Regions from separate parts of the Sporomusa aerivorans genome, predicted to be linked through region 3. Evidence: riboswitches for the same ligand, from Rfam matches in the RefSeq annotation. Region 3 holds a riboswitch; each other region holds the start of a gene.
What was found. Region 3 has a riboswitch for S-adenosylmethionine ahead of SATMO3_RS10475 (hypothetical protein). Riboswitches for the same ligand answer to the same signal wherever they lie in the genome.

Region 1: linked by a shared signal. The riboswitch ahead of SATMO3_RS07810 (homoserine O-acetyltransferase) and the one ahead of SATMO3_RS10475 (hypothetical protein) in region 3 are both predicted to bind S-adenosylmethionine.
Region 2: linked by a shared signal. The riboswitch ahead of SATMO3_RS12160 (MetQ/NlpA family ABC transporter substrate-binding protein) and the one ahead of SATMO3_RS10475 (hypothetical protein) in region 3 are both predicted to bind S-adenosylmethionine.
Region 4: linked by a shared signal. The riboswitch ahead of metK (methionine adenosyltransferase) and the one ahead of SATMO3_RS10475 (hypothetical protein) in region 3 are both predicted to bind S-adenosylmethionine.

What each region holds. Positions count from the first base shown of each region.
Region 1 covers NZ_CP156926.1:1,727,565-1,735,200, forward strand. The annotation lists gene SATMO3_RS07790 (metal-sensitive transcriptional regulator) at 1-215, shown strand, start outside; gene SATMO3_RS07795 (heavy metal translocating P-type ATPase) at 254-2,692, shown strand; gene SATMO3_RS07800 (heavy-metal-associated domain-containing protein) at 2,799-3,005, shown strand; gene SATMO3_RS07805 (TMEM165/GDT1 family protein) at 3,064-3,747, opposite strand; SAM riboswitch class I at 4,071-4,179, shown strand; gene SATMO3_RS07810 (homoserine O-acetyltransferase) at 4,337-5,557, shown strand; gene SATMO3_RS07815 (homocysteine synthase) at 5,583-6,869, shown strand; gene SATMO3_RS07820 (hypothetical protein) at 6,911-7,159, shown strand; gene SATMO3_RS07825 (LysR family transcriptional regulator) at 7,278-7,636, shown strand, end outside.
Region 2 covers NZ_CP156926.1:2,594,958-2,602,593, forward strand. The annotation lists gene purD (phosphoribosylamine--glycine ligase) at 1-746, shown strand, start outside; gene SATMO3_RS12150 (DUF456 domain-containing protein) at 770-1,288, shown strand; gene SATMO3_RS12155 (TetR/AcrR family transcriptional regulator) at 1,304-1,900, shown strand; gene SATMO3_RS12160 (MetQ/NlpA family ABC transporter substrate-binding protein) at 2,038-2,859, opposite strand; SAM riboswitch class I at 2,992-3,097, opposite strand; gene SATMO3_RS12165 (YerC/YecD family TrpR-related protein) at 3,307-3,627, shown strand; gene hisZ (ATP phosphoribosyltransferase regulatory subunit) at 3,627-4,808, shown strand; gene SATMO3_RS12175 (HDIG domain-containing metalloprotein) at 4,801-5,328, shown strand; gene SATMO3_RS12180 (D-2-hydroxyacid dehydrogenase) at 5,379-6,335, opposite strand; gene hisG (ATP phosphoribosyltransferase) at 6,528-7,193, shown strand; gene hisD (histidinol dehydrogenase) at 7,190-7,636, shown strand, end outside.
Region 3 covers NZ_CP156926.1:2,287,918-2,295,553, reverse strand. The annotation lists gene SATMO3_RS10505 (GNAT family N-acetyltransferase) at 1-314, opposite strand, end outside; gene SATMO3_RS10500 (class I adenylate-forming enzyme family protein) at 542-2,017, opposite strand; gene SATMO3_RS10495 (DJ-1/PfpI family protein) at 2,264-2,833, opposite strand; gene SATMO3_RS10490 (hypothetical protein) at 2,897-3,217, opposite strand; gene SATMO3_RS10485 (YeiH family protein) at 3,219-4,556, opposite strand; gene SATMO3_RS10480 (hypothetical protein) at 4,831-5,001, opposite strand; gene SATMO3_RS10475 (hypothetical protein) at 5,021-5,620, opposite strand; SAM riboswitch class I at 5,717-5,821, opposite strand; gene SATMO3_RS10470 (mannosyltransferase family protein) at 5,874-6,917, opposite strand; gene SATMO3_RS10465 (sensor histidine kinase) at 7,225-7,636, opposite strand, start outside.
Region 4 covers NZ_CP156926.1:3,541,705-3,549,340, reverse strand. The annotation lists gene def (peptide deformylase) at 1-263, opposite strand, end outside; gene priA (primosomal protein N') at 456-2,876, opposite strand; gene SATMO3_RS16955 (heavy-metal-associated domain-containing protein) at 3,099-3,326, opposite strand; gene metK (methionine adenosyltransferase) at 3,405-4,595, opposite strand; SAM riboswitch class I at 4,664-4,767, opposite strand; gene coaBC (bifunctional phosphopantothenoylcysteine decarboxylase/phosphopantothenate--cysteine ligase CoaBC) at 4,821-6,023, opposite strand; gene rpoZ (DNA-directed RNA polymerase subunit omega) at 6,033-6,239, opposite strand; gene gmk (guanylate kinase) at 6,284-6,901, opposite strand; gene remA (extracellular matrix/biofilm regulator RemA) at 6,922-7,188, opposite strand; gene SATMO3_RS16925 (YicC/YloC family endoribonuclease) at 7,239-7,636, opposite strand, start outside.

The DNA of each region.
Region 1 (7,636 bases), 560 kb from region 3:
GACAAATTAACGGCATTGAAAAAATGATCGATGAAGGCCGCTATTGTGTAGATGTGCTGCAGCAGATTATGGCTGCACGGGCGGCGCTCAATCAGGTGGCGCTGATTATGATTGAAAGTCATACTAAGAGTTGTGTCGTAAATGCCATCAAAGAAAATCGCACCGAGCAGGCTGTTGATGAATTGATGGGCGTTTTATCCAAATTCACCAAGTAGCCCTGCCGGGGTGTATATGTACAAGAGGGGTGAGAAAGATGACCGAGACGGCAAAGAATGGTTTGGAGAATGTCATTTTCAAAATAGGCGGCATGACCTGCGCGGCCTGTTCCGGACGATTGGAGCGCGGCTTGTCCAAGCTGCCGGGGGTGGCGAAGGCAGCCGTGAATCTGGCTGTCGAAAAGGCGGCTATAACCTATGATCCTGCGCAGGTTACGCTGACTGAGATAGCGCAAAAAGTTGAGGCCATAGGTTTTCAGGTCATAACGGACAAGGTGGAGTTAAAGATTAGCGGTATGACCTGCGCCGCCTGCTCAGGCCGCATTGAGAGAAGCCTGAAAAAATTGCCGGGAGTTGTAAATGCCGTTGTCAATCTGGCGGTGGAAAAGGCAACTGTTGAGTTCTATCCGGGTGTTACCGGTATCAGCGATATTAAGGACAGAATTGAAAAAGCGGGTTTTGGCGCACACGATTTAGCAGATACTGCTGAGGTGGATCAGGAAAAGCAAACCCGCGAAGCTGAGGTAAGCAGGCAGCGTTTTCGCCTCCTGGTGGCGGCCGGCTTTTCCCTGCCGCTCTTACTGGCTATGATCCTGCATATGCTGGGGATCATGGGCAGTGTTGCGCATGTGTTGATGAATCCGTATCTCCAGTTGGTACTGGCTACGCCGGTGCAATTTATTGCCGGCTGGCAGTTTTACCGCAGTGCGTATACGGTGCTCAAAAACGGCGGCGCTAATATGGATGTACTGGTTGCACTTGGTACCTCGGCCGCCTACTTTTACAGTATCGCCAATGTACTTCGGAATGAACCCGACTTATATTTTGAGACTTCAGCAATTTTAATTACCCTGATTATTTTAGGCAAATTGCTGGAAGCCACTGCCAAGGGAAGAACTTCGGCGGCCATTAAAGCCCTTATGGGGCTGCAGGCCAGGACGGCCAGAGTGGTCCGTGACGGCCAGGAACTCGATATTCCGGTGGAAGCCGTCTTAGTCGGCGATGTTGTGGTTGTTCGGCCGGGCGAAAAGATTCCGGTCGACGGTGTTATTGCCGAAGGGACATCGACTGTTGATGAGTCTATGCTTACCGGTGAAAGTCTGCCTGTTGACAAGAAGGCGGGCGACACGGTTATTGGCGCTACCATTAATAAACTTGGCACTTTTAAATTTACGGCCGCCAAAGTCGGTAAGGATACTGCATTAGCGCAGATTGTCCGTATTGTGGAAGAAGCACAGGGCTCAAAAGCGCCGATTCAGCGCTTTGCCGACGTGGTTTCCGGATATTTTGTGCCGGTTGTTGTTGGACTGGCGCTTGTGACCTTTGGAGTCTGGTATATTTTCCTTGATCCCGGCAATTTCTCACGGGCTCTGGTTAATTTTACAGCCGTGCTGGTCATTGCCTGCCCCTGCGCCCTGGGCCTGGCTACTCCAACCTCGATCATGGTAGGAACCGGTAAGGGCGCAGAGAACGGTATCCTGATAAAAGGGGCGGAGCACCTGGAAAATGCCCACAGGCTGACAACCATTGTACTTGATAAAACAGGCACCATCACCAAGGGAGAGCCGGAAGCGACAGACGTTATACCGCTGGCAGGACTTGCTGAAACAGAACTGCTGAGACTGGCTGCCGGCGCCGAGAAGAATTCGGAGCATCCTCTGGCTCAGGCTATTGTTAAATATGGTCAAAGGCAAGGTATAGTCCTGCCTGAACCGGAGTCGTTCGCCGCCATTCCGGGACACGGGGTGGAGGTTACGCTGGAGGGCAGGCGAATTTTAGTGGGCACCCGCAAACTCATGCAAGAAAACAATGTCGAGTTTACTGCCGAGCTAGCTGCAATTGAGCAATTGGAACTTGAGGGCAAGACCGTTATGCTGTTTGCTCTGGACGGCAGGCTGAGCGGGCTGATTGCCGTGGCGGATACCGTCAAAGAGAACTCGGCCCAGGCCGTGGCTGCGCTCAAACAAATGGGTATCGAGGTCTGGATGATTACCGGCGATAACGTAAGGACTGCCCAGGCAATAGCCCGGACGGTGGGTATTACCAATGTTCTGGCGGAGGTGCTGCCTGAACACAAGGCCGAGCAGGTTGACGCGCTGAAAAAGCAAGGCAAAGTCGTGGCGATGGTCGGGGACGGTATTAATGATGCGCCGGCGCTGGCTACTGCCGATGTTGGTTTTGCCATCGGCACAGGTACCGATGTTGCCATAGAGGCCGCTGACATTACGCTGATGCGGGGAGATCTGACCGGCATCGTCGCCGCCATTCGCCTGAGTAAGGCAACCATGAGGAACATCAAGCAAAATCTGTTTTGGGCTTTGATCTATAACTCACTGGGAATTCCTGTTGCCGCCATGGGTTTTTTATCACCCGTCCTGGCCGGGGCGGCCATGGCCTTCAGTTCGGTTTCCGTGGTCACTAATGCGCTCAGGCTAAGGCGGTTTGATCCCTACAGGGATAGGGATACTGCGGCATAATGCCGCCAGTACCGTGACAACCCTAACACTAAGGAGAATATGCCGTCAGTAGCCAAATGTGTAGGGGTGTACGGTATTGAAAGCCGGCAAGAAGGGAGGTGACGGTATGAGTCAGGCACAGGAAACAATTTTAAAAATCGAAGGGATGTCTTGCGGGCATTGCAAAATGAGTGTTGAAAAAGCACTTCTGGGAATTCCGGGAGTAGTAGGCGCCAGTGTAGATCTGGAAAAGAAGCAAGCGGTTGTAACCGGCACTGCTAAACAGGCTGATCTGGTGAAGGCTGTCGAAGACATCGGCTTTGACGTAGTTTGAGAACAGGCAACTAAAAAGCGCGAAAATCTGCTTGAAGATTTTCGCGCTTTTTACTAGTTTACTTACTTTCTTGCGGCGATTTCTGCGGTTCTTTATCGCAATCTCCGCTCATGCGGGACACTAAGAATATAGAGAGCAGTACCGCCAGCAAGGTGCCGGTGACAGAGACCGGTGTGAGGTAATGTCCGGGTAAGTATTCATAGAGGCCAAACAGGCCAAACAGTATGAAGATAATTGCGGCAAACCACTTCACAGCCCGTTCGGGGATTCTTTTTCCCAGTACAATGCCAATAATGATACCAATGGCGTCCGCTACCATCATACCGGTGGTTGTTCCCAGCCATACCGGGATAATGCTATTAAATTGAGCTGCCAGCGCAATGGTTGCTAGCTGGGTTTTGTCACCCATTTCGGCAATGAAAAAAGCAATGGCCACTGTCCAAAATGGGTTGTACTTACAGCCTTTATCTTCGCCGTTGAGCTCATCCCCCCGGATTGTCCAAAGACCGAAGATGATGAAGGAGATGGCCGCGGCAATCTGAATGTAACTCATCGGGATGAAATGGGTCAGATAGCTGCCGACAATTACGGCAAACAGATGGTTGAAAATTGTTGCGGCCAAGACGCCCCACATAACGGTTTGCCACTTGAATCGGGTTGCAAAGGCCATAGCCAGTAGTTGCGTTTTATCACCCATCTCAGCAAGCACTACAAAGATAAGCGAGGTTAAAAATGCTGTCATGATAATCCCCCTTAAGATGTGTAATATATATAAAACGAGACCTTTAGTATGGCAAATACAAATTTGCCATACTAAAGGTCTCGCTAATTGACAAGTGTCAACAACAGAGCCAGATGAATACTCATCAGTATGTTGACTCTGTTCTATGAGCTACTCCCCTTTAGGAGTATTAGATTAGTTACTAGTTTATAATAAAAACTTTAATATGTCAATAAGGGCTGCGGCAGAAGATTATACATTTGTTCACTGAAAAATGGAGATACTTGACAATCGGCTGCTATTTAGGTATCATGTATACATTACTTTACAAATTTAATAGTACGCTCTTATCCAGAGAGGTCGAGGGACTGGCCCGATGACACCCGGCAACCGGCGCAATGCGCAGTGGTGCTAATTCCAGCAGGAATCAGCAGATTTCCTGGGAGATGAGAGGGATTGGCAAACAGATTATGCCCCCTCTTAGCGAGGGGGCTTTCGTTATCTCTCAAATATCCTCCTGGATAAGGGCGCTAACCTTCAGATGCGGTTAAAACCCCACCTGAAGCTAAGTCTGCTTTATTTCATGAATACTGTAAGGAGGGGAAGAATTATGGTTGTGACCTTTTTTCCGGGTTTTAAATGGCGGCCGCAATTAAAACAAGTTCAGGTCGCCAGTCCGGAGAACCCGCTGCAGCTGAAACAGGGCGGCTGTCTGACTGACGTTACTGTGGCATATGAAACCTATGGCACTTTATCTGCGACCGGTGACAATGTCATCCTGGTTGCCCATGCACTGACCGGTGACAGCCATCCGGCTTCTCATGACCAATATGACGAGAAAGGCTGGTGGGAGCCGCTAATCGGTCCGGGCCGTCCCATTGATACCGAACGCTTTTTTGTTATTTGTGCCAATGTGCTGGGAGGGTGCCAGGGAACGACAGGTCCGGCTTCACCCGATCCGGCCACCGGCAACCCCTATGGTATGGAATTCCCGGAGATCACCATAGGTGATATGGTTCAGGTCCAGAAAAGATTGCTGGAGGTATTGGGCATTAAGCAACTGGCGCTGGTAATCGGCGGCTCGATGGGCGGGATGCAGGCTCTAGAGTGGGCAGTGAGGTACCCGGACTTTGTTGACGGGGTTGTTGTTATTGCCGCTCCCGGTTATTCGGCCGCGCAGGCCATCGCTTATAACCGGGTGGGCCGCCAGGCTGTTATGCTCGATCCTGCCTGGCAGAACGGCGATTATTACGGTGGCAGCAAACCGGAAAGGGGACTCGCAGCCGCCCGGGCCTTGGGAATGATTACATACCAGAGTGAGATGTCCATGGCCTATAAATTCGGCCGCCGGACCCGCGGCGGTCAGTTTGAAATTGAGAATTATCTTGACTATCAAGGGGAAAGTATCGTTAAACGTTTTGATGCCAATTCCTATCTCTACCTGCTACGGGCGCTGGATCTCTTTGATCTGTCTGACGGGTACGGGTCTTATGAGGCGGCTTTAGCCCGGATCGATGCCAGAGTGCTGGTTATCGGGGTAAGCTCGGACCTTTTGTATCCGGCCTATCAACAGGAGGAACTGGCCGAGACCATGCGCCGGGTTGGCGTTCGCACCGATTTTGCGGTTATCGACAGCCCGCATGGACATGATGGCTTTTTAATCGACTTCCATTTGCTGCGGCCAATACTATCAAAGTTTATTAATAAAGTTCTGCCTGCTCCCTCGGTCCTGCCAATCAGACAGTGGGGAATGTTCCGGCCTTCTAAGCTGGCCTATCTGGGCGCCCGCCTGATATCAGGGATACAGGTAAAAGAAGCTCCAACAATATAAAATATGAAAGAATGAGGGTTGAACTATGACATTACCCGAAAAACTGCGTTTTGACACCTTGGCCGTACATGCCGGGCAGCAGCCTGACCCTGCAACCGGCGCGCGCGCCGTTCCCCTGTACATGACTACGGCCTACAATTTCCGGGATGCCGATCATGCGGCCGATCTGTTTAGTTTAAAAGAACCGGGCAATATTTACACCCGGATTATGAATCCGACAACAGACGTATTTGAGCAACGTATTGCCGCATTGGAAGGCGGTGTGGGCGCGTTAGCGTTTGCTTCCGGCCATGCGGCCATTACGGCGGCAATCATCAATATTGCCCAGGCGGGTGATGAAATAGTAAGTTCTTCAACTCTCTATGGCGGGACCTACAATCTGTTCGCCCATACCCTGCCAAGACTGGGGATCAAGGTCAAATTTGTCGATCCCGGCAAGCCGGAGAATTTTGCCGCCGCCATTACCCCCAATACGAAAGCCCTGTATGCCGAAATCATCGGCAACCCCAAGATTGATGTGCTGGATTTGGAAAGTGTGGCCGCTATTGCCCACCAACATGGATTGCCGCTCATTATTGACAGCACATTTGCCACGCCTTACCTGTGCCGGCCGCTGGATTTCGGGGCTGATATTGTTGTGCACTCGGCAACTAAATTTATCGGCGGACATGGCACTGCGATGGGGGGAGTGGTTATCGACGGCGGTAAGTTCAATTGGGGGAACGGCAAGTTTCCGCTGCTTTCCGAGCCGGATCCAAGCTATCATGATATCCGCTATACCGAAGCTCTCGGCAATCTCGCCTTTATTATCCGGCTCAGAGTGCAGGTTCTGCGGGATGTTGGCGCTTGTCTCAGCCCGTTCAACAGCTTCATGTTTCTGCAGGGGCTGGAAACGCTCCATCTCAGGATGGCGCGGCACAGTCAGAACGCCCTGGCGATTGCTCAATACCTCGAAAGTCACGAACTGGTGTCCTGGGTTAGTTACCCCGGCCTGGAAAGCCACGCCGATCACAAGCTGGTGAAAAAGTATCTGGCCAAAGGCGCCGGCGCCATACTGACTTTTGGTATCAAGGGCGGACTGGAAGCCGGCAGGAAATTTATCAATGCCCTGCGTTTATTCTCTTTGCTGGCTAATGTAGGCGATGCCAAATCGCTGGTAATTCATCCGGCCAGCACCACACATTCCCAACTATCGGGTGAGCAGCGGACCAGTGCAGGCGTATCTGATGATATGGTCCGGCTTTCGATCGGGATTGAGGATGCAGACGACCTTATCGCCGATTTGGCGCAGGCTTTGACTGCCAGTAAATAAGTAACGGACGGAAGCTTCCATAGCCTGGAGTAATTCTATATATGCATAATGTGTATTTTACTGCCGGACCGCCTGCGGTTACAATAAAAGTAAAATTAGTACAGTATGCGGAGGATTCGGCTATGCAGGCTTTGTTAACATGGATATTTGGTTATAGGTTACCCACTACCCGGATGCGGGAGACTAAAGAAGGCGTGCTTGTTGATAAACGGGCCAAGGTGGTGCCTATTCCGGTTGTCAGAGATATAACCAGGACAAAGGAATTTTGGGATAAAGCAGTTTGGTCATAAGTGTTTTTTGGCCTAACTGTAAATTAATTCTTGACAGATTCATAGTCTGCCCGCCATAGTATAAGGTATATAGTATATAGGCTATATACCTTATACTGATGTTAGGAGTACGCCGGCTGTGGATATTCTCCATCTTACCTATTTTATTGAAGTCGCCAAGCAGTTGAGTTTTACTAAAGCGGCCCGGGAGCTTCATGTTTCCCAGCCTTCTATTAGTAAAATGGTTCGTAATTTAGAGGAAGAATTGAAAGTTACGCTAATTGACCGGTCTGCCCGGCGGATTAAACTGACCGATGCGGGACAGGCTTTATATGAACGCGGTCTGAAGATAGTTGATTCGCTCAAAAATGTAACAAGTGATCTGGATGACTTGACGAGCGGCCGTAAAGGCAGTATCCGGCTTGGCATTCCCCCTATGGTTGAGACAAGTTTTTTCGCCATTGCCATTGGGGAGTTTAAGAGAAAATTCCCCAATAT
Region 2 (7,636 bases), 310 kb from region 3:
GCAATGCAGGTAATTTAGTAGTTATTGAGGAATATCTTGAAGGTGAGGAAGCCTCGCTCTTAGCCTTTACCGATGGTTATTCCGTGGCGCCGATGGTGGCGGCTCAGGATCATAAACGGATTTTTGACAACGATCAGGGGCCTAATACCGGTGGCATGGGAACTTATGCGCCGGCGCCGGTTGTGACTGAGGCTGTACGGGAACGCGTAACGCGGGAAGTGCTGCAGCCGGTTATTGACGGCCTGCGTCAGGAAGGTATCATATATAAAGGCTGTCTGTATGCAGGGCTGATGATTACGGCGCAAGGGCCGAAAGTTATAGAATTTAACGCCCGTTTTGGCGACCCGGAGACGCAGGTTGTATTGCCGCTGCTCGAGGGTGACCTGGTGGATATTATGGAAGCATGTGTTGATGAGAAGTTGGCTGACGTGAGTATCAATTGGAAAAACGAAGCGGCTGTTTGTGTCGTTTTAGCTGCCGGCGGTTATCCGGGCAGTTATCATAAAGGCGATATTGTTACCGGTCTTGATGCTGCTGAAGCCCGCGGAGCTATGGTTTTTCACGCCGGTACCGGAGCCCGGGATGGCCAGGTTGTTACCAATGGCGGCCGGGTGCTTGGCGTTACGGCGATAGCTGCGGATATTCGCGCCGCCGTAGACAAGGTATACCGGGCCGTACCCGAAATTGAGTTTGCCGGTCTGCAGTACCGCAAAGATATCGCCCGCCGGGCCTTTAACCGGGAGTAAGATTATCAAGAAGGAGTCCTAATGTGGATGCAGGTTTAACAGCCATTAATCTTCTGGTCATTATTATTGCTGTTTTAGGTATCGGTATGACAGCCATCGGCCTGCCAGGCAACTGGCTGATCCTTGTTACGGCAGTCGGTTACGGCTATCTGGAAAACTTTGCGCATATGAGCACTGCCGTGCTGCTTTGGCTTTTCGGCGCGCTGCTTATAGGCGAACTGGCTGAATTCGTAGCCGGCTCACTGGGCGCGAAAAAAGAAAAGGCCTCCAGCAGTGCCATTGTGGCCGCTTTCGTAGGCGGTATTGCCGGCGGCATTATCGGCACAGGCATTATGCCCGGGCTTGGCTCGATTGGCGGGGCAATTGGCGGATCATTCGCTGCCGGTTACCTGACCGAGTATGTAGCTACCGGTAACCGGGAAAAAGCGGGGCGTGTAGCTAAAAGCATTGTCATTGGCCAGACTCTGGGACTGATTTTTAAACTGGCTGTCGCCATTGGCATGGTAGTTTTTATTATTTCCAAACTAACATGGCAAGGGTAGAACAGGAGGATATATATGAAACGCCAGCAAATACTTGATGCCGCATATACTGTTTTTTCCCGCAAAGGCTATCATCGCGCCACGGTTGATGAAATTATTGCTTTGGCTGATACCGGCAAGGGCACGGTATATAATTACTTTGTCAATAAAGAGCAGCTCTTTTACACGCTGATCAAAGAACGCAGCGCGCGTTTTGAAGCTGAGCTTATTAATATAGCCGGACTCGTTGAACCGCCGCTCGGTAAAATCAAGAAAGCCATTAAAGTATTTTTGGAATTTTATGTGGAAAATGCAGATTTGTGGCGGGTTTTAATGCACGAAATGCGTGGTTTGGGGCATGAGGAGCCGTCAAATTTTACTGAAGCGCAGCGTGAAAAGTACCGGGCCCGGTTTCAGCATACGACTAGCATACTGGAACAGATCCTGCAGGAGGGCATCGATCAGGGGGTTCTCCGTATTTGTGACGTGCATAAAGCGGCTCACGGTTTGTTTAGTGTGATTGTTATGATGGTTTTTCAAGGGTTTATCGGTGAGAAGGGTGAATCTATAGAGACATCGGCGAACGGTATTGCCGATATCTTTCTCTATGGTGTTGTTGCCCGGCAGGATTAATGAAGAAAATACGGCTTACGCCGAGCCTTCACCAAACGTAAGCCGATCTTGCCCTCAACCGGGAGGAAAGATATACTTTTTAACCGGATGGAAGGAAAACGGCTTGAACCTTATTAAGGTTCAAGCCGTTTTTAATATTAGAATGCAGGTACTACTGCGCCCAGGTATTTTTCTGTAATGAACTTCTTCACTTCCGGTGAAGTAAGAGCCTTCGTCAGCTTTTGAATTTCCGGGCGATTTTCGTCACCTTTTCTAACTGTCAGGATATTAACGTACGGGGAGTCATTCTGTTCGATAAACAGAGCGTCTTTGGTGGGTACGAGCTTGGCTTCCAGGGCATAATTGGTGTTGATCACAGCCAGGGCAACATCATCGAGCGCGCGTGGTAATTGGGGAGCTTCAAGTTCACTGATTTTCACATTTTTGGGATTATCGGCGATATCTTTTACGGTAGCGTTAATGCCAACGCCTTCTTTAAGTTTAATAATGCCTGCCTTGGCTAAGAGCGCCAAAGCGCGGCCGCCATTTGTCGGGTCATTGGGGATGGCGATTTGAGCGCCGTTTTGCACATCGTTAAGATTCTTGATTTTTTTGGAGTAAATACCCATAGGCTCAATATGTACGGCGGCAGTGTAGGTCAGGTCAAGTTTGCGCTCGGCGCTGAACTTTGTCAGGTAAGGAATGTGCTGAAAGAAGTTGGCGTCAAGTTCTTTTTCGGCAACGGCAATATTAGGACGGACATAGTCGCTCATTTCAACAATAACAAGATTGACGCCTTCTTTTTCCAGAATGGGTTTAACAGCATTGAGGATTTCGGCATGAGGAACGGCGGTTGCTCCTACTTTTACCGTCTTTTTTTCCTGACCGGCGGGAGCCGGAGTTTCTTTACTGCCGCAACCGGCAATCACTGTGGCCAGAGCCAGTAATGCAGTCAGTAATAATACGGTGATTTTTTTCATAATAATATTCCTCCTGGTAAATAAATAGGTAAATGAATTGTGTGCAGCAGATGGAGAAGTTGTCAGAATATCCTCCTTTCAGGGAAAAAATAAAAGCCTCTTCGGCAGAGCGAAGAGGCTAATTTGCCCGGTTCTTCATCTGCCAGGATAGTAATCCTGTTGGAATTGGCACCGTTCGCATATGCGATGGTTGCCGCGGCGTCATCGGGCCATTCCCTCAGCCAACTCTTGATGAACAGTATTTAATTTACAAAAATTATATTATCATGGTGTTATGTACGCTGTCAATAGAATTTTTATAAGTAAATCCCGGTAGTAAAAACAAAAAAATGGGTATAGTATGTAAATGTTTTAATTAAATAAAGTTAAAAAGAGATAAAGAAGGAAAATCTGGTAAAGCAGCGAATAAATATACAGTAAGCAAGAAATACAGGGAGGCGTAGTACCATGCCGGTAAATCCCAAGTTAAAAGACAAACTTTCCGATCAGCTGTTTCAGGCTATTTTGGAGTTGCAAAATGAAGAAGAATGCTATCAGTTTTTTGAGGATGTCTGCACCATTGGCGAACTAAAAGCAATGGCTCAGCGGCTGGAAGTGGCGCGCCTGCTAAAGGCAGGCGTCATTTATGATGATATTGTGGCGGCAACCGGCGCCAGTACGGCAACCATCAGCAGAGTAAAGCGCTGCCTCTATTATGGAGCAGACGGCTATAAGACAGTACTGGCCCGGCTGGACGCAGACGAGGAAGACAAGAAGGGAGTAGAATAATGAAAAAGAACTATGTGCCGCAAATTCCTTATGGCACACGAGATTTATTGCCCCGGGAAGCCAAACAGAAGCGTCTCGTGGAAGGGGCGCTTGCTGAACTCTTTTCCCAATGGGGTTATGAAGAGGTAGTTACACCGACTTTTGAATATATGGAAACTCTGACATTAGGGACAGGGAGTAGTATTCAAGAGAATGTCTTTAAATTTTTTGATAAGAATAACCGCATTCTTGCCCTTAGACCGGACTTAACAACTCCCATTGCCCGGGTGGCGGTTACCAGGCTCAAGGAAACGCCGCTGCCGCTTAGATTGTTTTATCTTACCAATGTATTTAGGCATGAGCAGGCGCAGGCCGGCAGACAGTGTGAATTTTACCAGGCCGGAGTTGAATTTTTAGGAGCGCCTGGACCAGTTGCGGATGCTGAAGTGGTGGCGCTGGCTGTGGAGGCCATGCTGGAAGCAGGACTGACTAATTTTCAGATTAGCTTAGGGCAGGTTGATTTTGTCAACGGGATTATGGCTGAAAGCGGATTAAGCCCGGAGTATCAGCAGCAGATCAAATATTCCATGGTTTCCCGGGATTTGGTTGGCCTTGGCGAACTTCTGTCGCAAAGCGGCCTTAGTCCGGCTGCGCAGGAGCTGCTAAAACAAATTCCCCTCTTACATGGCCGGGAAGATATGCTCAATAAGGCGTACCAACTGGTGAGCAATGACCTTAGCCGGACGGCACTTGACAATCTGGCCGACATCCGGCGGCTGCTGGCCTGCTACGGCGTTGACAGCTACGTTAATTTTGATCTTGGCATTATTCGCGATTTTGATTATTACACCGGCATGGTATTTGAGGGCTATACGCCCGGTTTGGGCTTCCCGCTGTGCGGCGGCGGACGCTATGATAATATGCTTGCTTCCCTGGGGGATCCCAACCCGGCAACCGGGTTCGCGCTGGGCATTGAGCGGGTGCTGTTGGCGCTGGAGCGGCAGGGGATCGGCGTCAGTGTGCGCGGCCGGGATCTATATATTGCCTGGGCCGAAGGAAAACTTTCTGAGGCAATTGAAGCTGCCGGCAAGTACCGGAAGGCAGGACGGCGGGCGGAATTGGCAATAGCCGCGGCAGCGAAACAGGCCGCTGAGACAACTGCCCGTGAGCAAGGTTATGAAGAGCTGATTTATATTGAGTAAACGGGTTAAACAGGTGATTTCCGCGCTTACGGCCCGGATAACCGAAGCAGACAGACAATTTATCGGACAGCATTTGCTTCCCGGCGAAGCAGCACTTTTCTGGCAAATGAACCTGCCGGACCAAAGACATGCTCTCAACGTGGCCTATACTGCCCTGGAGCTTGCAGCGCAAGAACGGGGGATCAATCAGGATTTATTACTTAAGTGTGCATTGCTGCATGATGTGGGCAAGGTAAAAGGCGATGTCAGTACGGCTGACAAAATAATCACAGTAATATTGGACAAATTTGCCCCGGATTGGGTGCGAAAATGGGGACGCAGCGGCCGAGGCGGCAAGATAGCCAATCTCCGGCACGCCGTTCACACTTATTACCACCATGCCGCCCGCGGAGCGGCAATGCTCTCAGCAGCCGGCGTTGCCGCAGAAATAACCGGCATTGTGGCCAGACATCATGAAGCCCCGGCAGACGGGGAGCCGCCGGAACTGAGGCTCTTAAGAACTGCCGATAGCTTAAATTAAAGAGGCTGTTCTTAGCAGCCTCACCTTTTTATATATAGTTCACAACATTCTTAATAGCCCTTTACTTTGTCAACGATATTCAGCATATTCCGTCCCTGGATAAACCGGGTAAGATTATCGGCGAACAGTTTAATGGCCCTGTCCAGATAAGCCGGTGATAACGCGGCTACATGGGGGGTAATGATGACATTGGGCATCGACCAGAGGGGACTGTCTTCAGGCAACGGCTCGTGAGCGAATACATCCAGACCGGCGCCCTGAATCAGGTTTGTTGACAGCGCTGTAATCAGGTCAATTTCGTTGACAATTGCGCCCCGGGCAATATTGAAAAAATAAGCTGAACGTTTCATGGCGGTAAAATGAGCCAGGCTGATCTTGTTTTCCGTTTCTTCCGTTAGCGGCAGGGCAATAACAATATAGTCGGCATGTGACAGCATTTCGAGCAGGCTGTCGTCATCGGACGGATACAATGTGTCAACAAACAATTCAGTGGTAGCTTCTTGCTTGCTGGCAAGAACCGTCATCCCTAAGGCTTTGGCTTTTTTAGCAATTTCCCGGCCAATGGAGCCCAGGCCGACAATGGCAATGGTATGGCCATGCAATTCTCCGGTCGGCATACGTTTCCACTGGCCGCAGGCCTGCTGGCGGAGGCTGATGGTAAGACCCCGGCTGAAGGCCAGCATCATGGCTAATACGTGTTCTGAGACCGGAATCCCGTGAATGCCTTTGGAATTGGTTAAAATAGTGTCTGCCGCCTGGATTTCAGGAAATAACAGTTTTTCAACCCCGGCGCTTAAGGCATGAATCCATTCCAGGTGAGGTGCAGCCTGATATAAATGCCGGGTTTCAGACCAGCCCCAGGTTACTAAAACATGGCAGCTGGGCATGTGTTCGAGGGCCGATTTTTCGTCGGTTACAATTATATTAACGTTAGGATCAACCGCCGTAATGACCTCTTTCTGGCGGTCAGCAAGCTGGTTGAGCACAACAAGATTGAGTGCAGCCATTGTAAACCTCCTCCTTAAAGTTATTATCCTGCCAATTACTTCTACATATACAGTGGGTTTTCCTACTTGCTGTCCAAAGTTTGCATTAACAGGCAATAAAAAATGGTAATAGTGTATTGACGGTTTTTTTGCAAAGTGTTAATATACTAATATATTAACACTTTAATTAACTAAAGAATATGGAGGCATGACATGACCTCAAATGATATGGATTATCTCACAATAGCACTGCCCAAGGGAAAGTTGTTCGATCTTTCCGCAAATATGCTGGCTAAACTTGGTTATACTGCCGAAGGGCTTAGTGAAAACTCACGGAAACTGGTTATTACCAACGAAGCGGCGAAGATCCGGTTTATTATAACCAAGACGGCTGATTTACCGACTTATGTTGAATATGGAGCTGCCGATATCGGTATTATCGGAAAAGACGTTCTGCTGGAAGAAAACAAAGATGTCTATGAGCTTTTAGATTTAAAATTTGGTTTTTGCCGGATGATGGTAGCAGTGCCGCAGGCGCTTAAACAGGATAAGCTGAGCGATTATGCCCATATGCGGGTGGCTACAAAATATCCCCGGGTTGCGGAAAGCTTTTTCCATAGCATTGGTATACAAATGGAAATTATTAAGCTCAATGGATCGATTGAACTGGCTCCTATGGTCGGTTTGGCGGAGATTATTGTTGACCTGGTGGAAACCGGACGTACTCTTAAAGAAAATAATCTGGTGGAAGTGGCCCAGATTCACCCGGCGACAGCCAGGTTTATCGCTAACCGGGTAAGCTTTAAAATGAAGTTTGAACGCATCAATACGATGGTTGAAGGACTAAAGACCTTGGTGGAGAGTGAGGGAAACGCATGAAGACAATTTACAGTAATTTCTTAATGAAGGAAGAGATCGCTGAAATACTGGTAAAACCGGCTTTTGACAAAGTTGTGCTGGGCACCGGCGCGCGCGCAAAAGTAAAAGACTTGTTTGGCGAAGAACTATCCGCCCAGCAGGTGGTCGAACGTATTGTCGAGGATGTCCGTAAAGAGGGCGACAAGGCTGTGCTGGGATATACAAAATCTATTGACGGGGCGGACTTTACTGCCGATACGATGGAAGTTACGCAGGCGGAAATTGACAGCGCCGTGGAAGGAATTGACCAAGAGGTATTGGCGGCGCTTGAGGCAGCGGCGGCAAATGTCAGACGATTTCATGCCGAACAACTGCCGAAATCCTGGTTTACTGAACGCGAGCATGGCGCAATTTTAGGACAGAAATGCACGCCGCTGGACCGGGTGGGCATTTACGTGCCCGGC
Region 3 (7,636 bases):
TCCAAGGGAGTTACTACCCTTTTCATACCGGCCATTACCTCAAATCTGCGCTGACCAATTAATTCGGCGAATCCTAAGATAGCAGCAGGTGTTTCAAAATGAGGCACAACACTTCCCAGATTATAAAAAGCTAACAACCCCTGTAGCCGGTTGCCAGAGAAAAATCCGTAATAATCACCTGCCCGCCGGCTCATTCTATCGTTTTCAAGCCCACAACGGCTAATATTACTGGCAAGTAAAACGGTTTCCACTGTATGTTGCTCAAGATAAGTCCAAACCGCGGCACTGTCGCCGTTTGTTAACCGTTTAATCACAAATACCGACCTTCCGTCCTGGCAAATATACGTAAGCCAAATCTGCTATTTATAAATATACCACACGTCCATTAAAATACAAACGGAAAGAAAGCATGGCATCAGCCATGCCTTAGGCGAAAGTGGATAAAGCAGACCTAGCTCCAGGCGGGGTTTTAACCCCAGCTGAAGCTAAGTCGTCGGATAAAACAACCGGGCTCTTATCATTCAGAGCCCGGCTGTTTTCTTTATCCTGCCTGATCGCGCAATACGCGCTTCAATATTTTGCCTGTCTGATTCTTCGGCAAAGAACTTACGACGACAAAATCCCGTGGTATTTTAAAAGCGGCAAGATTGGCCTGCAAATATTCCCGTATGGCCTTCTTGTCAAAGGCCTGTCCCTCCGCCAGCACAATATAGGCACGGGCCACCTGCCCTCGCAACGGATCGGCAACACCAATGACACTGACCTCAATGACACCCGGGAAGGCGTATAATAACTCCTCAACTTCGCGCGGGTAAATATTTTCACCATTTGATATAATCAAATCTTTTAACCGGTCGACGATATAGAAATACCCCTCTGCGTCCTGGTACGCCAAATCACCGGTGTGCAGCCAGCCATCCCGCAAAGCGACGGCAGTCTCATCAGGCAGATTAAAATAACCTTGCATCACGCTGGGGCCACGTACCACCAGTTCACCGACAACACCCGGCGGCTGAATCTCCCCCTCAGGGTTAACGACTTTAACCGCGAGCCCCGGCAGAGGCTTGCCAATGGAACAGTATTGGGGATTTTTCAGCGGGTTTAGCATTACAACCGGTGACGCTTCGGAAAGACCGTAGCCTTCAATTATTTTTTGGCCGTATTTATCAAAAAACTGCCGGGCCACCGTTTCCGGCAGTGATGCGCCACCGGAAATAAAATACCGCACACCGTCAAGCGCATCCGGGTCTCCTCCCCGGACAAAAAAATTATATATCGGCGGCACGCCGTACACCACGGTTATGCCGTACTCTTTAATAGCGGTCAGTGTTTCCTTGGGCGCAAACGCTTCCAGTATCGTGATGGAAGCACCGCAAAGCAAGGAGTTAAGGATTGCGCAGGTCCAGGCAAAGCAATGATACATCGGCAGCACACATAACACATTATCTGCCGCAGTGACCGGCAGCGCCTCCCTGAATGCGCCAGCGTTGCTGACAAGGTTTTTATGTGTTAACACGGCTCCTTTAGGGCTGCCTGTGGTTCCGGAAGTGTAAATAACGGCACAGAGACAATTTTCGGTAAATCCTTTATTAAGCAGCGGAGCCGCAGGAAACTGTCCCTGCTCCAGGGCTTGCTTAAAATCAGGAATAACAAGCTGAGCAACTGGCTGTTCGTACCCTTGCTGAGCAAGCTCGTTATCTATAGCCAGCAGCTCCATAGAAATCAGTTTTGTCATTCCCGCATCTTTAACAATAAAGGCAATTTCCCTGGCAGTAAGCTGGAAATTGATCGGCACGACAACGGCGCCCAGACTGACAATAGCCATATAGGAATAAACAAATTCGACCGAGTTGCGGGAAAAGAGACCTACATTTTCTCCTTCCTGGACACCTGTTGTATAAAAATAATCACGATATTGCGCTACCTTCTCTCTAAAAACAGCATATGTCACACTGTCCTTGCCATGAAAGGCAATCCGGTCCGGTGCTCCTTGCAGAATAAGATCCTGTACAAACAATAGCTGCACTCCTTTCTTGGTGCCGACAAACAGCCCCATCCGCCATTTTAGCTTGAATGCATTACTTTGTCTATATGTAGTATGACCGAAATACCGGATATATAAAGAAAACACGGCTTGGGCCGAGCCTTTGGCGAAAGCGGAAGCCGATGTTGCCCTTATCCAGGCGAAAGTTATACTTTCTAGCAGGATAAAAAAGAGATTGCATTACTGCAATCTCCAAAGTTCTTTTTCTATCTGATTCCATTAAATACTAATTTTAGCTCCCAATAAATCAACAAAGGCTTTTAACCATGCGGGATGATCAGGCCAGGCCTGTGCGGTTACAAGATTACCGCTGACAACCACCTGTTCATTTTGCCATTCAGCTCCGGCTAACTGGCACTCGGCTGCGCAGGCCGGATAAGAAGTTACGGTTTTTCCTGCCAGCACATTGGCCGGAGCCAGGAGTTGCGTACCGTGGCAAATGGCGGCTACCGGTTTGCCGGCTGCAAAGAAGTCCTGAACAAGTTTGACAACTTCCGGATACATCCGGATATACTCGGGAGCACGCCCGCCGGGAACTACCAGGCCGACATACTCTTCGGCTTTGGCGTCTTTTGCCGCAATATCGACCGGAATCCGGTGACCGGTAAGTTCAATATAGGTATCCAGTCCGGTAAAATCATGAACAACAAGCTGCACCATATCGCCGGCGTTCTTATTGGGGACAGCCACATCAACCTGGTAGCCCAGCATCAAGAGTGCCTGCTGCGGTACTTTAACCTCATAGTCTTCTGCGCAATCGCCTGTCAATATAAGAATTTTCTTCGCCATTTGCCATTACCCCCTTAAAAAATAAGATAGGTAACTTATTCTATATCAGTAATAATTATCCTGCTACATAATCCCCCACTGGCGGCGGTACTCCAAATATATCTGGTATTCTTTGTCGGCGAAACCATGTGCGGCTAGCAGCTGTTTGGCCTTAGCCGCTTCTACGCTCTCTGAATCAGCATATATATATTCTTTATTGGCCTTGAAGGTAAAACCGACGCTTGCCAGCACCTCAAGCATGGTTGCCGTCCGTTCTGACGCCGCCGCTGCCATGGCCCCGTATTTTCTGAGACTTTCGGGGCCGGGCGCAGAACCAACAATCTGCTTTCTTAACTGTTCAATTTCTTTGAGACTGATAATTATGCGGGTAGTATAATCCACCATGTTATTTAACCCCCAGCCAGTACTCTACAAACAGAACGTTGGATAATAAGTATCCCAGCGGCACATTGATAGCTACCCCGGCTGCAAAAGCCGCCAGAGGCTTCCAGCCAAAGGAAGTAAGATCTTTCAGCCGGGTAGTCAGGCCAATACAGAGGAAAGCCCAGGTAAAGGTCCAGCCGCGTAAAGATTTGACAGGACCGATAACTTCTTTCGAAAACGCAGTGCCCAGCTTGGGATCAAGATAGGCTATCACTAAGGTAGTAAAGACAGAGGCGGCAAAAAAGCCTATGATGAATTTGGGAAACCGTCGCCAAATTTCACCTGCGCTGACGCGACTGGCTTCTTCCACCGTTTTGTTTTCCCAGCGTGTTACCGAAAGAAAAGCAACCATCAACGCCCAAATCCCGACAAACATATCACGCCCGACAACTTTCATCAGCGTGAAAGTCTTTACCGCCCGCTCGTCGGCCATAGCTTCAGCGGCAGCAAAACCGGCTGCATCAGCAAATTCTGAAGTACCAATCCAGGCCCCTGCCGGGCCAGGAGCTAATCCCAAAGATTTAGCCAAAAAGGGTAAAAGGAAGATCATCGCTACTGCCCAGATAATAACCATCGAAATTGATACAGAAACATGTTCCTTTTCTGCCCGACAGGCGCCGCCTATCGCGATGGATGCTGAGACGCCGCAGATGGAACCGCCGGCTGCCAGTGTTGCGCCAAAACGCGGATCAAGACCAAACAGGCGGGTGCTGGCGAAATAAATGGACGCAAACGTGATTCCGGCCACAATAGTAGCCTGCAAAATGGCAAGCGGCCCCGCCTGGAGGATCACCGTAAACGGCAAAGTAGCTCCCATCAGAACAATACCTGTTTTAACATAAAACTCGGTTCGTAACCCACTCTGGAACCAAGCAGGAAGTTTCACAGTATTGCTGATAATCATACCCACTAATAACGCCAGCAGCGGTGTTTCTAACTGCCAGTCTTTCAGAACTTGGTTGGAACCCAAAACTGTAACCACAACAGATAAGATAAATAATACCGAAAAGCTTGCCAGATAATCACTCGAACGGTAGCCTAATATACGGCCGGCGCCCGTAAAAACTACGGCAAAAAAACCAAACAAATAAGCAATACCCAGCCAGTTACCTGCCAGGAAACCACTGATTTTGCTAAAATCAGCCGACCAGCCGGGAACATTGATTGCCATTGCCGCAAGCAGCTTAGCCGACCCGTTGAAAAAAGCGATCGTGCTGACTAAAATAAGTCCGAGAGCAATAATAATGGCCCAATAATCCTCTTTCCTGTACCATGTATCAATCGTTGTTCTTGTCGCCATGTCATCCACTCCTTCTTTTAGTTGCGAGCCGGTCATCACATAATTACCTACCATCATTGCGAACATATAAACCGGCTGCTTTGTCTTTTTGACAGAAAAATAAAAAGGCCAAGGAACTCTCTGCCAGAGAAGTCCTTAGCCTTTGGTCTTTCCAATCAGCCAACTATTTTATTAATGTAATGATAGTATCATAACACCAAGCCGGTGTCAATAACCATTCATATGCTGCAAACGGTATGCCTGCATCAATACCGTTTGCAGCATAACCCCGAAGTCATATTCCGTCCCCGTACATGCCTTCCACCAGTCTGTTGCCGGACTTTTGCATGAAGGCAACTACGGTTCCGTCACGAATTATGATCACAACCTCATTGCTAGGTTTCGTCAGCCCCGGACTAACACTTTCGTATTGCTCACCATACCTCTTTTTACAGTAATCTATCATATCATTTCTACCTCTTTACCTATTTAACTGAGAACTGCTTTTCAATAGCCTGCTGCGCTTGCCTGTTGAATCGGCTTTCCGTCAGAATCTCTATTAACCCGTACGATTCGGACATGCGCAGTACAGGGATGTTTCTTTCCGCCAATATCTCGATTAAGGCAGTAATCATTGTAAATAACGGCTGCCCGCTGTTTTCCCGCACTGAAATTTTTGTACAATCTGCAACAATTTCCGGATATAGCGCCAACTGTTGCAAACAGTCGCACATGGCTGGCAAACAGCACTCGCCGACAACGAAACTGATTTTTGCCGGCTGGACGGAAACCATCGTAAAAGGAATACAGGCTTGCGCCAAAGCTGCAAAAACCGTGGCAGCTTGCTGATCAGAATCAGCCTGTTGCGGACAATTGATAAGAACAAAAGCCACGGCTTTATCATACGCGATATCAAGAAACTCCCGGTCTCTGATATCGTTAAATTCATTATTCTTTAGAGGATACAGAGCCCCGATCTTTGACACAGGTTTGATACGACGCATTCGCAGCTGCCTGAAAGTTCTTGGTGGATTTTCATAATGCTCTACTGCATCGGGACGAACGGTAAGAGAAACTACACACATGTTTTAAAAGCACCTCCGGACAGCGTAGTAAACTATTTTTATTGCACATAGTAAAAGCCCCTTTCCGAGGAAAGGAGCTTTTATTGCAGCACTTTCCTCTTATCTGCCAGGATAACTCCTGCTGGAATTAGCACCACTGCAGAAGACTCTGCCGGTTGCCGGGCGTCATCGGGCCAGTCCCTCGACCACTCTAGATAAGAGCTCTGTTCAATTAGAACTAATTTTACATGAAGAATAAGCTACTGTCAATACATCAACCCAGCCAGTACCAATTAAGGAACCAGGCTGTACAAAAAAGCAGTCCGGCGGCGCTCAGGCATGCTAAACTATAAAACAACGCTGAAGGAAGCCTGGCTAAAAACAAATACACAGGCAGGATTACGATCACAAAGCGGGCCATACTGTACAAAGGATAAACAGGTGATGTCGAGAACATCGGCACCAGAAACCACAGCCAGCCTGTTATAAGATAAGGCGCGGGAAGCCTGTAACGGGGCAGCGTCGATGCCGCAACCAAAGCGACGAAAGCAAGCGCCACCAGCAGGGCATCTAAGTAAACACCGGCTTCGGTAAGAGGAACACCCGCACCGATAAGCTGAAGGTTGTTCCGGAAGTTTTCCCATGGCAGCCCAAAGCGCCTTCCCCATAACTGCTGTGAATGAACAAATGCCAGCCAGTCACCAAACATGATATGATTGTAAACGCAAAAGGCGGCAACGGCTATTATGGGAAAAAGAAGTGATGCCATCGCGGTTCTTAGTTGCCTCACATTTTTATAATATCTGACATATTCCGCTAACAAAACAACAGCAAGCAATATCCCCAGACTCCGGGTCATAGCAGCCAGCGCCGCAAACCAGCCGGCGCTCCACCAGCTGCCTGAGCGAATACAATATAGACAGGCAAGTGAAAATACGATAAACACCGGTTCGGTATAGACGCTATTTAAAAAAAAGGCCGTGGGCATTACTGCATAAGCCAGAAGCGCCAGTCTGGTCTCCCGGGCGGAAAAATCCAGCAAGAATGTTTTGGCCATCAGGCAGTAACTAATCATAGTAAAAACATTGCACAGAATAAACCCTGCGGTAACATAACTTATGCCTAATCCGGCCAAACCCTTAATTAGCAGAATGATGGCAGGAAAAAAAACGATACTTTGACTATCATAGCCATATTCGGCAATAAACGTATACCAATGCGCATCCCACTTAATAAATTTCTCTATAAATAGTGGCTGGCCTGTTACCGATGGATTAATAAAACCCGTCGCCTCACGAACCGGTAAACTATTGCTCAAAAACACCCCTGCAAAAATAATTATTGTATGAATGCAAAACGGTATTGTAACTATCTTTATAATATTAACATCTCGCTTAACTGTAAGCTTAAGAATTCTGGAAACAAAAATACCCAGCAAATTCCCGTTCGGCAATAACAGATACCTCCAAAAATATACTCTCTAATAGCTTCGCCTTATCAGGCGTAAATATTCAAAAGACCCGCAAGTCAACGGCTTGCAGGCTTTTGTGCTTCTGACCAAAGTATTACTTTTTGGGCACTTTCGCTAACGGCCCGGCACATCTAAATCAGGCAAACAGTGTTATTTAGCAGGGCAGACTGACAATAAATGTACTGCCAACGCCAACTGTACTTTCAACTTTTATCGTCCCGGAATGCGCCTCCACTATCCACTTGGCAATAGCTAACCCCAGCCCGGTACCGCCTGCTTCTCTGGATCTTACTTTATCTATGCGGTAAAACCGCTCGAAAATAAGCTTTTGCTGTTCCGCAGGAATACCGACGCCATCATCCTGTACGCTGATATATACTGTCCGTTTCGGGCTAGTCGTCTGTTTGACGGAGAGTAGGACCTCGCCGCCTTGCCGGCCAAATTTCAAAGCATTATCGATCAAAATTACCAGTAACTGGTTGATTCGTTCTCTGTCTGCATGAACCAAAAGTTTATTTTTGCCGTTATAATCAAGCCTGATCCCTTTTTCATTGGCCAGCGGCTTA
Region 4 (7,636 bases), 1.3 Mb from region 3:
CAGCCCTCTGAGCCGCTTTCGCAGCCTTCCCGGGATATAAACTCCGGGTTAATAAGTTCAATAAGGCCTTCGCCGACATCAATAACAACAATACGCACCGAAATGCCCACCTGTGGAGACGCCAAGCCTACTCCGTCGGCAGCATACATAGTTTCAGCCATATCATCAAGTAATTGTTTGATTTTACGGTCAATCTTTTCTACAGGCGCAGCTACTTCTTTGAGTACCTTATCGCCTGCCTTTTTTATCTCCATAACCGGCATTTTTTGTACCTCCTCTTACCGATATATGCTACGTATATCATCAGGCCGAACGCACGCAGTGATATATCAGGCATAAAAAATTTTACCACAACATGTCAGGATATGAAATATATACAGGACAAAAAATCAAACAGTACTCAACCACGTATTAAACTTTGAACAACTACCTGGTAAGCTTTGTTTAGTTGTCGATTAAAGAACATTGATGGGGTCGATATCGATGATAACGTCCTTACGACAGGCTATGTTTAAATTGGCAAGATGCCCGGTAACTTCTGCCATATCCTTGGTTTTAATAAGAATATTGACGCGGAAAATATCTTTTACTTTAGCGACAGATGCAGGAAAAGGTCCAATAACGGTTGTAGCGGCATTGGCAGAAACCGGGGATAATTCAGCGGCAAGCTGATTGGCATTGCGGTGAACCTGTATTTCGTCACCGGCTTGTACAGTTATTTTTATTAAATTGGAATAGGGTGGATAGTTAAGTTGGCGGCGAAAAATAATTTCGTTTTCATAAAATCCCTGATAATTATGCATGCCTCCGTTTACTATGGCATAATGATCCGGATTATAGGTTTGCATGACCACCCTGCCTGCCTTATTTCCTCTTCCGGCCCGTCCGGCTGCCTGCGTAAGCAAGGCAAAAGTTCTTTCCGCAGCTCTAAAATCCGGCAAATTAAGAGCAGTGTCAGCCGAGATAATACCAACGGCTGTTACATTGGGAATATCATGTCCCTTAGCCACCATTTGCGTACCTAACAGGATATCATATGTACCTGCGGCAAAAGCGGCCAATATTTTATCATGTGCCATTTTTTTAGTTGTCGTGTCCTGATCCATACGGATAATTTTGGCGGTTGGAAATAATGCATTGAGAGCCTCTTCCACTTTTTGCGTACCTGCGCCAAAATACCGTATATACCGGCTGCCGCATTCGGGACAGGTGTCAGGTACGGTGTGACGTTCCTGACAATAATGGCAGCGCAGACTGTGGCCGGGCGTATGGTATACCAGTGCGATATCACAGTGGCGGCATTTGAGGACATGGCCGCACTCGCGACAGAGGACGAAAGTGGAATAGCCACGGCGGTTAAGCAGGATGACTGCCTGTTCCTTGCGGAATAAGGCTTCTGCCAGCATTTCTGTGAGTGCCGGCGAGATGACACTCCGCCGGCCTTTTAAAAGTTCTTCCCTCATATCGACAACTGTAACAGGCGGCAGCGGCACGTTGTCCACACGCTTATCCATGGTTATCAGTGTATGTTCTCCGCTGAGCGCCTGGTGATAGGTTTCCACAGACGGTGTGGCGCTGCCCAGTATAACCGCAGCACCCGCTATTCTGGCTCTAAACAAAGCAACTTGCCGGGCATGATAACGGGGAGAATCTTCTTGTTTATAAGTAAACTCATGTTCTTCATCCAGAATGATGACGCCCAGATTATCAACAGGTGCAAACAAAGCCGAGCGAGCACCGATAACTATGCCGGCCTGACCGGAATGCAGCCGTCGCCACGCGTCATGCCGCTCACCGACTGACAATTTACTGTGCATAACTACGACATCCTGGCCAAAAGCTGCTTGAAAACGGGCAACAATTTGGCTTGTCAGTGCAATTTCCGGTACCAGCACAATTGCCTGGCGGTTGAGTCCGCGTGCTTCAGCCACTGCTTTAATATAGACCTGAGTTTTTCCACTGCCTGTGACCCCGTGTATCAGAAAAGATTTGTGAATGCCGGCCTTAAGTACAGGTCCGATTTGTTGCAGGGCTTGCTGCTGGGCTGTTGTTAGCGTTATTTCGTCAACCTTATGTATGATAGTATTATAACTGTTACGAAATATTTGTACTTCGCGGCTGGCGACAAGCCCTTGCGATGTCAGCTTTCGTACAGTATCTGCCGAGATATGAAGGTTTCTTAATTCAGTCGGGGAAAGTTCACCTGTTTGGATTAACGCGTGCAGAAGACGTCGCTGAGCTGACTTGCTTGGCGGCAGCGCTTGTTCAGCCTGTGCGGCTGATTCTTTGCTGACTGTAAGATTAATCAGCCTGATTGTGCTGGCCTTACCACGCTTAAGCACTGTATCGGTATGGATAATTAATTTATGCTGTAAAAGAAATTTTAGAATAGTCTCTATGCTGCCTGGCAGTTTAGCTAAATCGGCTTGCGAAACCGGCCCGTGATCCAAAATGTAGCTGAGTACGGTGCGGTATTCAGCCGGTTTGGCAGCGAGAAGAATACTGGCCTGCTCACAATCAATTGCATGCGCAGCCTGGTAAGCTTTAGTACTTTTTATACCTGACAGTCCAGGGACAAACAGACGCATGGCCTCTGCCGGAGAGCACAGATAATACCGGCTCAGCCATTCGGCTGTCTTGAGCATATTATCATTAAACCAGGGATAGTCATCAAGCACAGCCAGAATCGATTTTAGGCCGTCTGTCGGTTCGTCTTCCAGGCTGATAACAAACCCTTCTACCTTTCTGCTGCCAAACGGTACCAGTACACGCCAGCCAATGTCTATTGCCGGCAACTGCTCCGGGATTAGATAGGAAAATGGTTTATCGATACTGCGGGCAGGAATATTTACAATTACTTGAGCGATATTTGACATTTTTTCACCTAAATATTTCATTATAAAGAGAAGGGGACTTGATAAGTCCCCTTTTATCTAAGAGTTTATATTCGCTTCTAAGTGGTAAATACCTGCTACTGGTTTTTCGGATAATAAGCGGCTAGTTCCCAATCTAGACCTGTGTCCATGGGCAATCGTTTGAAATAACGTTTTATTCGCTTTCTTAGCGGTGAAAAATGGAGCTTCATTACATCTGCTCCTTTAACCCTGGATGGAGTAGCCGAGTGATTGCAAGGTTTCTTCGATATATCCGCTGGAAGTTACCGATTCGTCATGGCTAACGGCAACCTGCTTGGCAGCCAGATCCACTTTAACAGAGGAAACACCATGCAAATGTGAAAGCGTATGTTCAATACGATCGCGGCAATGGTCGCCTTTAAGGCCTCCCACCCGGTAAACGGATTGTTTGGTTTTTGTTTGTGTAGCCAATGGAATACCTCCTTTGTACTGAATAGAGTGTCCAGCAATGTTAGTATTACCATTAGCCATTAATTCATTAATAAATATCTATAGATTGGCTTCTTTGCGTAACAGGTCGGCTTTATCGGTACGCTCCCAGGGCAGGTCGATATCAGTGCGGCCAAAGTGACCATAGGCGGCGGTTTGACGGTAAATAGGGCGTCTGAGGTCAAGGGATTTAATAATGCCTGCTGGCCGGAGATCAAAATGTTTGTTAATAAGCTCAACAATCTGCGTTTCACTGATTTTAGCCGTGCCGAACGTCTCAACCATGACCGAAACAGGACGGGCGATACCGATCGCGTAGGCCAACTGTATTTCGCACTTGTCGGCGAGGCCGGCCGCCACCACATTTTTAGCAACATAGCGGGCGGCGTAAGCGGCAGAACGGTCAACTTTTGTGGGATCTTTACCCGAGAAGGCGCCACCGCCATGACGGGCCATGCCGCCATACGTATCAACGATAATTTTGCGCCCGGTTAAGCCGGCATCACCCTGTGGACCGCCAACTACAAAGCGGCCGGTTGGATTAATATAATATTTTGTTTTTGCATCAAGCAGTTCACCAGGTACAATAGGACTAATAACTTTAGCGATCAGATCTTTTTCGATTGTATCGCGGTCAACATCCGGGCTGTGCTGCGTTGATATTACAATGGTATCGATACGTAGCGGTTTGCCATCTTCATATTCTACGGTTACCTGTGTTTTTCCGTCCGGACGGAGATAAGTCAGGTCGCCGTTTTTACGCACCTCAGACAGCCTGCGAGACAGTTTATGCGCTAAAGCAATTGGCAGCGGCATATATTCAGGTGTTTCATTGGTGGCATAGCCAAACATCATTCCCTGATCACCGGCGCCGATGGCTTCAATTGTGTCCATATCTCCCTGTTTGGCTTCCAGTGCCTTATCAACACCCATGGCAATATCGGCCGATTGTTCGTCAATTGAGGTTAAGACACCGCAGGTTTCGCTGTCAAAGCCGTATTTCGCCCGGGTGTAGCCAATACTTTTGATAGTTTCCCGGACAATTTTAGGGATATCTACATAGCAGTTGGTGGTGATTTCACCTACAACATGCACAATACCTGTTGTAACCAGCGTTTCGCAGGCCACCCTTGCTTCAGGGTCCTGAGCCAGAATAGCGTCAAGAACGCTGTCGGAAATCTGGTCGGCAATTTTGTCAGGATGACCTTCCGTTACCGATTCGGATGTAAAGAGTACACGCTTTTTTTCCATAATGTCCCTCCTAATTTAGCTACTGAAAAAGAAAAGCCTCCGCAAAGGGAGGCGTGATTTTGTTTTCACTCCCATCTTGCGGTTATCCGCCGGAATTGGCACCGTTTTAGACATTGCTAAATGGTTGCCGCGGTTTCATCGGGCCAGTCCCTCCACCAACTCTTGATGAGTATAGCATATGCAATTTTCATAACAAAAAAATTTTAATACAAATAGAGAAAAAAATCAAGTAGATTTTGTCAGCATTGCACAAATTTTGTCTATAACAATAGTGGCAATCTGTTGTTTGCTTAACTGGGGCAGTTCCTCCACATGGCCGCTTTTGTCAATTAGTTTTACTATATTCGTGTCAACATTAAACCCGGCCCCCGGTAAAGTTACATCATTGGCAATAATTAGATCAAGATTCTTTTTAATTAATTTATCACGGGCATGTAGCAAAAGCTCCTGGGTTTCCGCAGCAAAACCGACTAAGATCTGCTGCTTCTTCTTCTGGCCCAGCTCAAGCAGAATATCCGGATTCTTAATCAGACTTACTGTTAATGTTTCGCCGTCTTTTTTTATTTTATGATCAGCCGCTAATTCCGGCCGGTAGTCGGCGACGGCGGCGGCTTTAATAACAGCGTCTACCGTATCGAATTCAGCTAAAACGGCATCTCGCATCTGCAATGCCGTTTCCACTCGTCTGACACTTACTCCCGGCGGAGTTGGCAAGCCGGACGGACCTGATACCAAGATTACTTCGGCGCCTCGTTCGGCTGCTGCCTGGGCGATAGCATAGCCCATCTTGCCACTGGAGCGGTTGCCAATATATCGTACCGGATCTATAGGCTCACGAGTACCCGCTGCTGTAACCAATATCCGTTTACCGGACAGTTGCTTGCTCATTTGTAACAAAGCAACTACTTTTTCAACAATAAAGGCCGGTTCAGGCAACCGGCCTGGTCCTTCCACCCCGCAGGCGAGCAGACCGGCGGCCGGTTCCAGGATGTGATAGCCTATTTCCGCTAACCTGGCCAGATTTTGTCTGGTAACGGGATTTAAGTACATGTTGGTATTCATAGCCGGAGCAAGTAGTACCGGGGCTGTTGTGGCCATAACCGTTGTACTGAGCATATCATCGGCAATGCCGTTTGCGATCTTACCAATGATATTGGCTGTTGCCGGGGCAATTAAAAACAGGTCGGCACTGCTGGCCAATGCAATATGTTGTACATTCCAGGTTTTGGGTTCTTCCCACATATCGGTTACCACCGGGTTACCGCTCATCTCGCGAAAAGTCAGCGGGGTTACAAACTGGGTGGCCGATTTTGTCATAATGACATGGACAGTATAACCTGCCTTTTTTAGGCGACTGACGACTTCTACAGCTTTGTAAGCGGCAATGCCGCCGGTAACACCCATAACAATAGTTTGACCTGCAGACATTATCGACTCCTATTTAATACCTGTTTTTGTGCGCTCATAGGTAATTTTGCCTTGTGCTACTTCTTCCAGGGCAATTGTAACCGGTTTATTGGATTTTGATTCTGCCAGAGGCTGCTGACCGTCCATAATTTCTCTTGCCCTTTTGGCAGCCAATACTACCAGGGTATATTTGCTATCCACTTTTTCCACTAATACATCTAAAGACGGATTAATCATAACGTCTCCCCTTGCCTAAGTTTTTGAAAGTGCCAAATGCCTTGTTATGAACACCTGGTACGATATAGGTTCTGAATAAGATCTGTGTTGCGTTCGGCCCGAAACTTCTCAGCTGTAATGATGATTTCAACTTTTTGCACAGCAGCCGCAACTTGATCATTAACGACAACATAATGATAATTCTGGGCTTGCGCAAGTTCAACACTTGCGCAATTTAAACGGGTTTTGATAGATTCAAGACTATCAGTGCCGCGCTTATATATCCTGTCGGCAAGCTCATCAAGTGAAGGCGGAATTATATAGATAAAAACGCCTTCAGGAAAGGTTTCTTTAACTTTCATGGCACCTTGGGTATCAATTTCTAAAACGACATCGTAGCCGTTTTGGAGTTGCTCCAATACATACTGACGTGGCGTTCCGTAATAATTTCCATAGACCTCAGCCCATTCCAAGAGTTCATTATTATGAATCATGGCCTGGAACTGGTCTCTGGCAACAAATATATAATTCACTCCGTCAACTTCGCCAGTTCTGGGCTTACGGGTAGTAGCCGATATCGAGTATTTCAAGCGGGGATTGCTACGCAGCAACTCGCGGCAAATGGTACCTTTTCCGGTGCCTGAGGGCCCGGAAATAACTATTAAAATTCCTTGCTGCGCCATTAGACTGTCTCCTTCCAATCCTATTCGGCAGTGTCATCACTGGTTTCTTTGCTGGTAAGCCGGTGAGCTACCGTTTCGGGCTGCACGGCTGACAAAATGACATGATCACTGTCAGTAATAATTACGGCACGGGTACGGCGGCCATATGTAGCGTCAATAAGCATGCCGCGGTCACGCGCTTCCTGAATAATCCGCTTAATGGGGGCTGACTCGGGACTGACTATGGAAATGATACGGTTGGCCGATACAATATTGCCAAACCCAATATTTATTAATTTTATGTCCATAAGACACCTCCTATAATTTTATAGGGCTTTTAAGACGCAAACATCCTATATTACTCTATGTTTTGGATTTGCTCTCTGACCTTCTCAATTTCACTTTTAATTTCGACGACAATATTGGCAATTGAAGAATCGTTGGCTTTAGAGGCAATTGTATTGGTTTCCCTGTTGATTTCCTGTACAATAAAATCCAATTTGCGTCCAACGGCGTCCGGCGATTTTACAGCCGACTGGAACTGTGCCAGGTGGCTCTTGAGCCTGACGATTTCTTCTGTGAAATTAGTCCTGTCAGCGAAAATAGCTGTTTCCTGAAGAAGTCTGGTTTCATCAGGCTCTGCGGATACGGCGGTCAGTAATTCCCTCATACGCTGTAAAAGCTTTTCGCGGTATTCGACAAGAATATGCGGTGCTCTTTCTTCAATAGCCCCGATATATGTATGGAGCTTGTCCA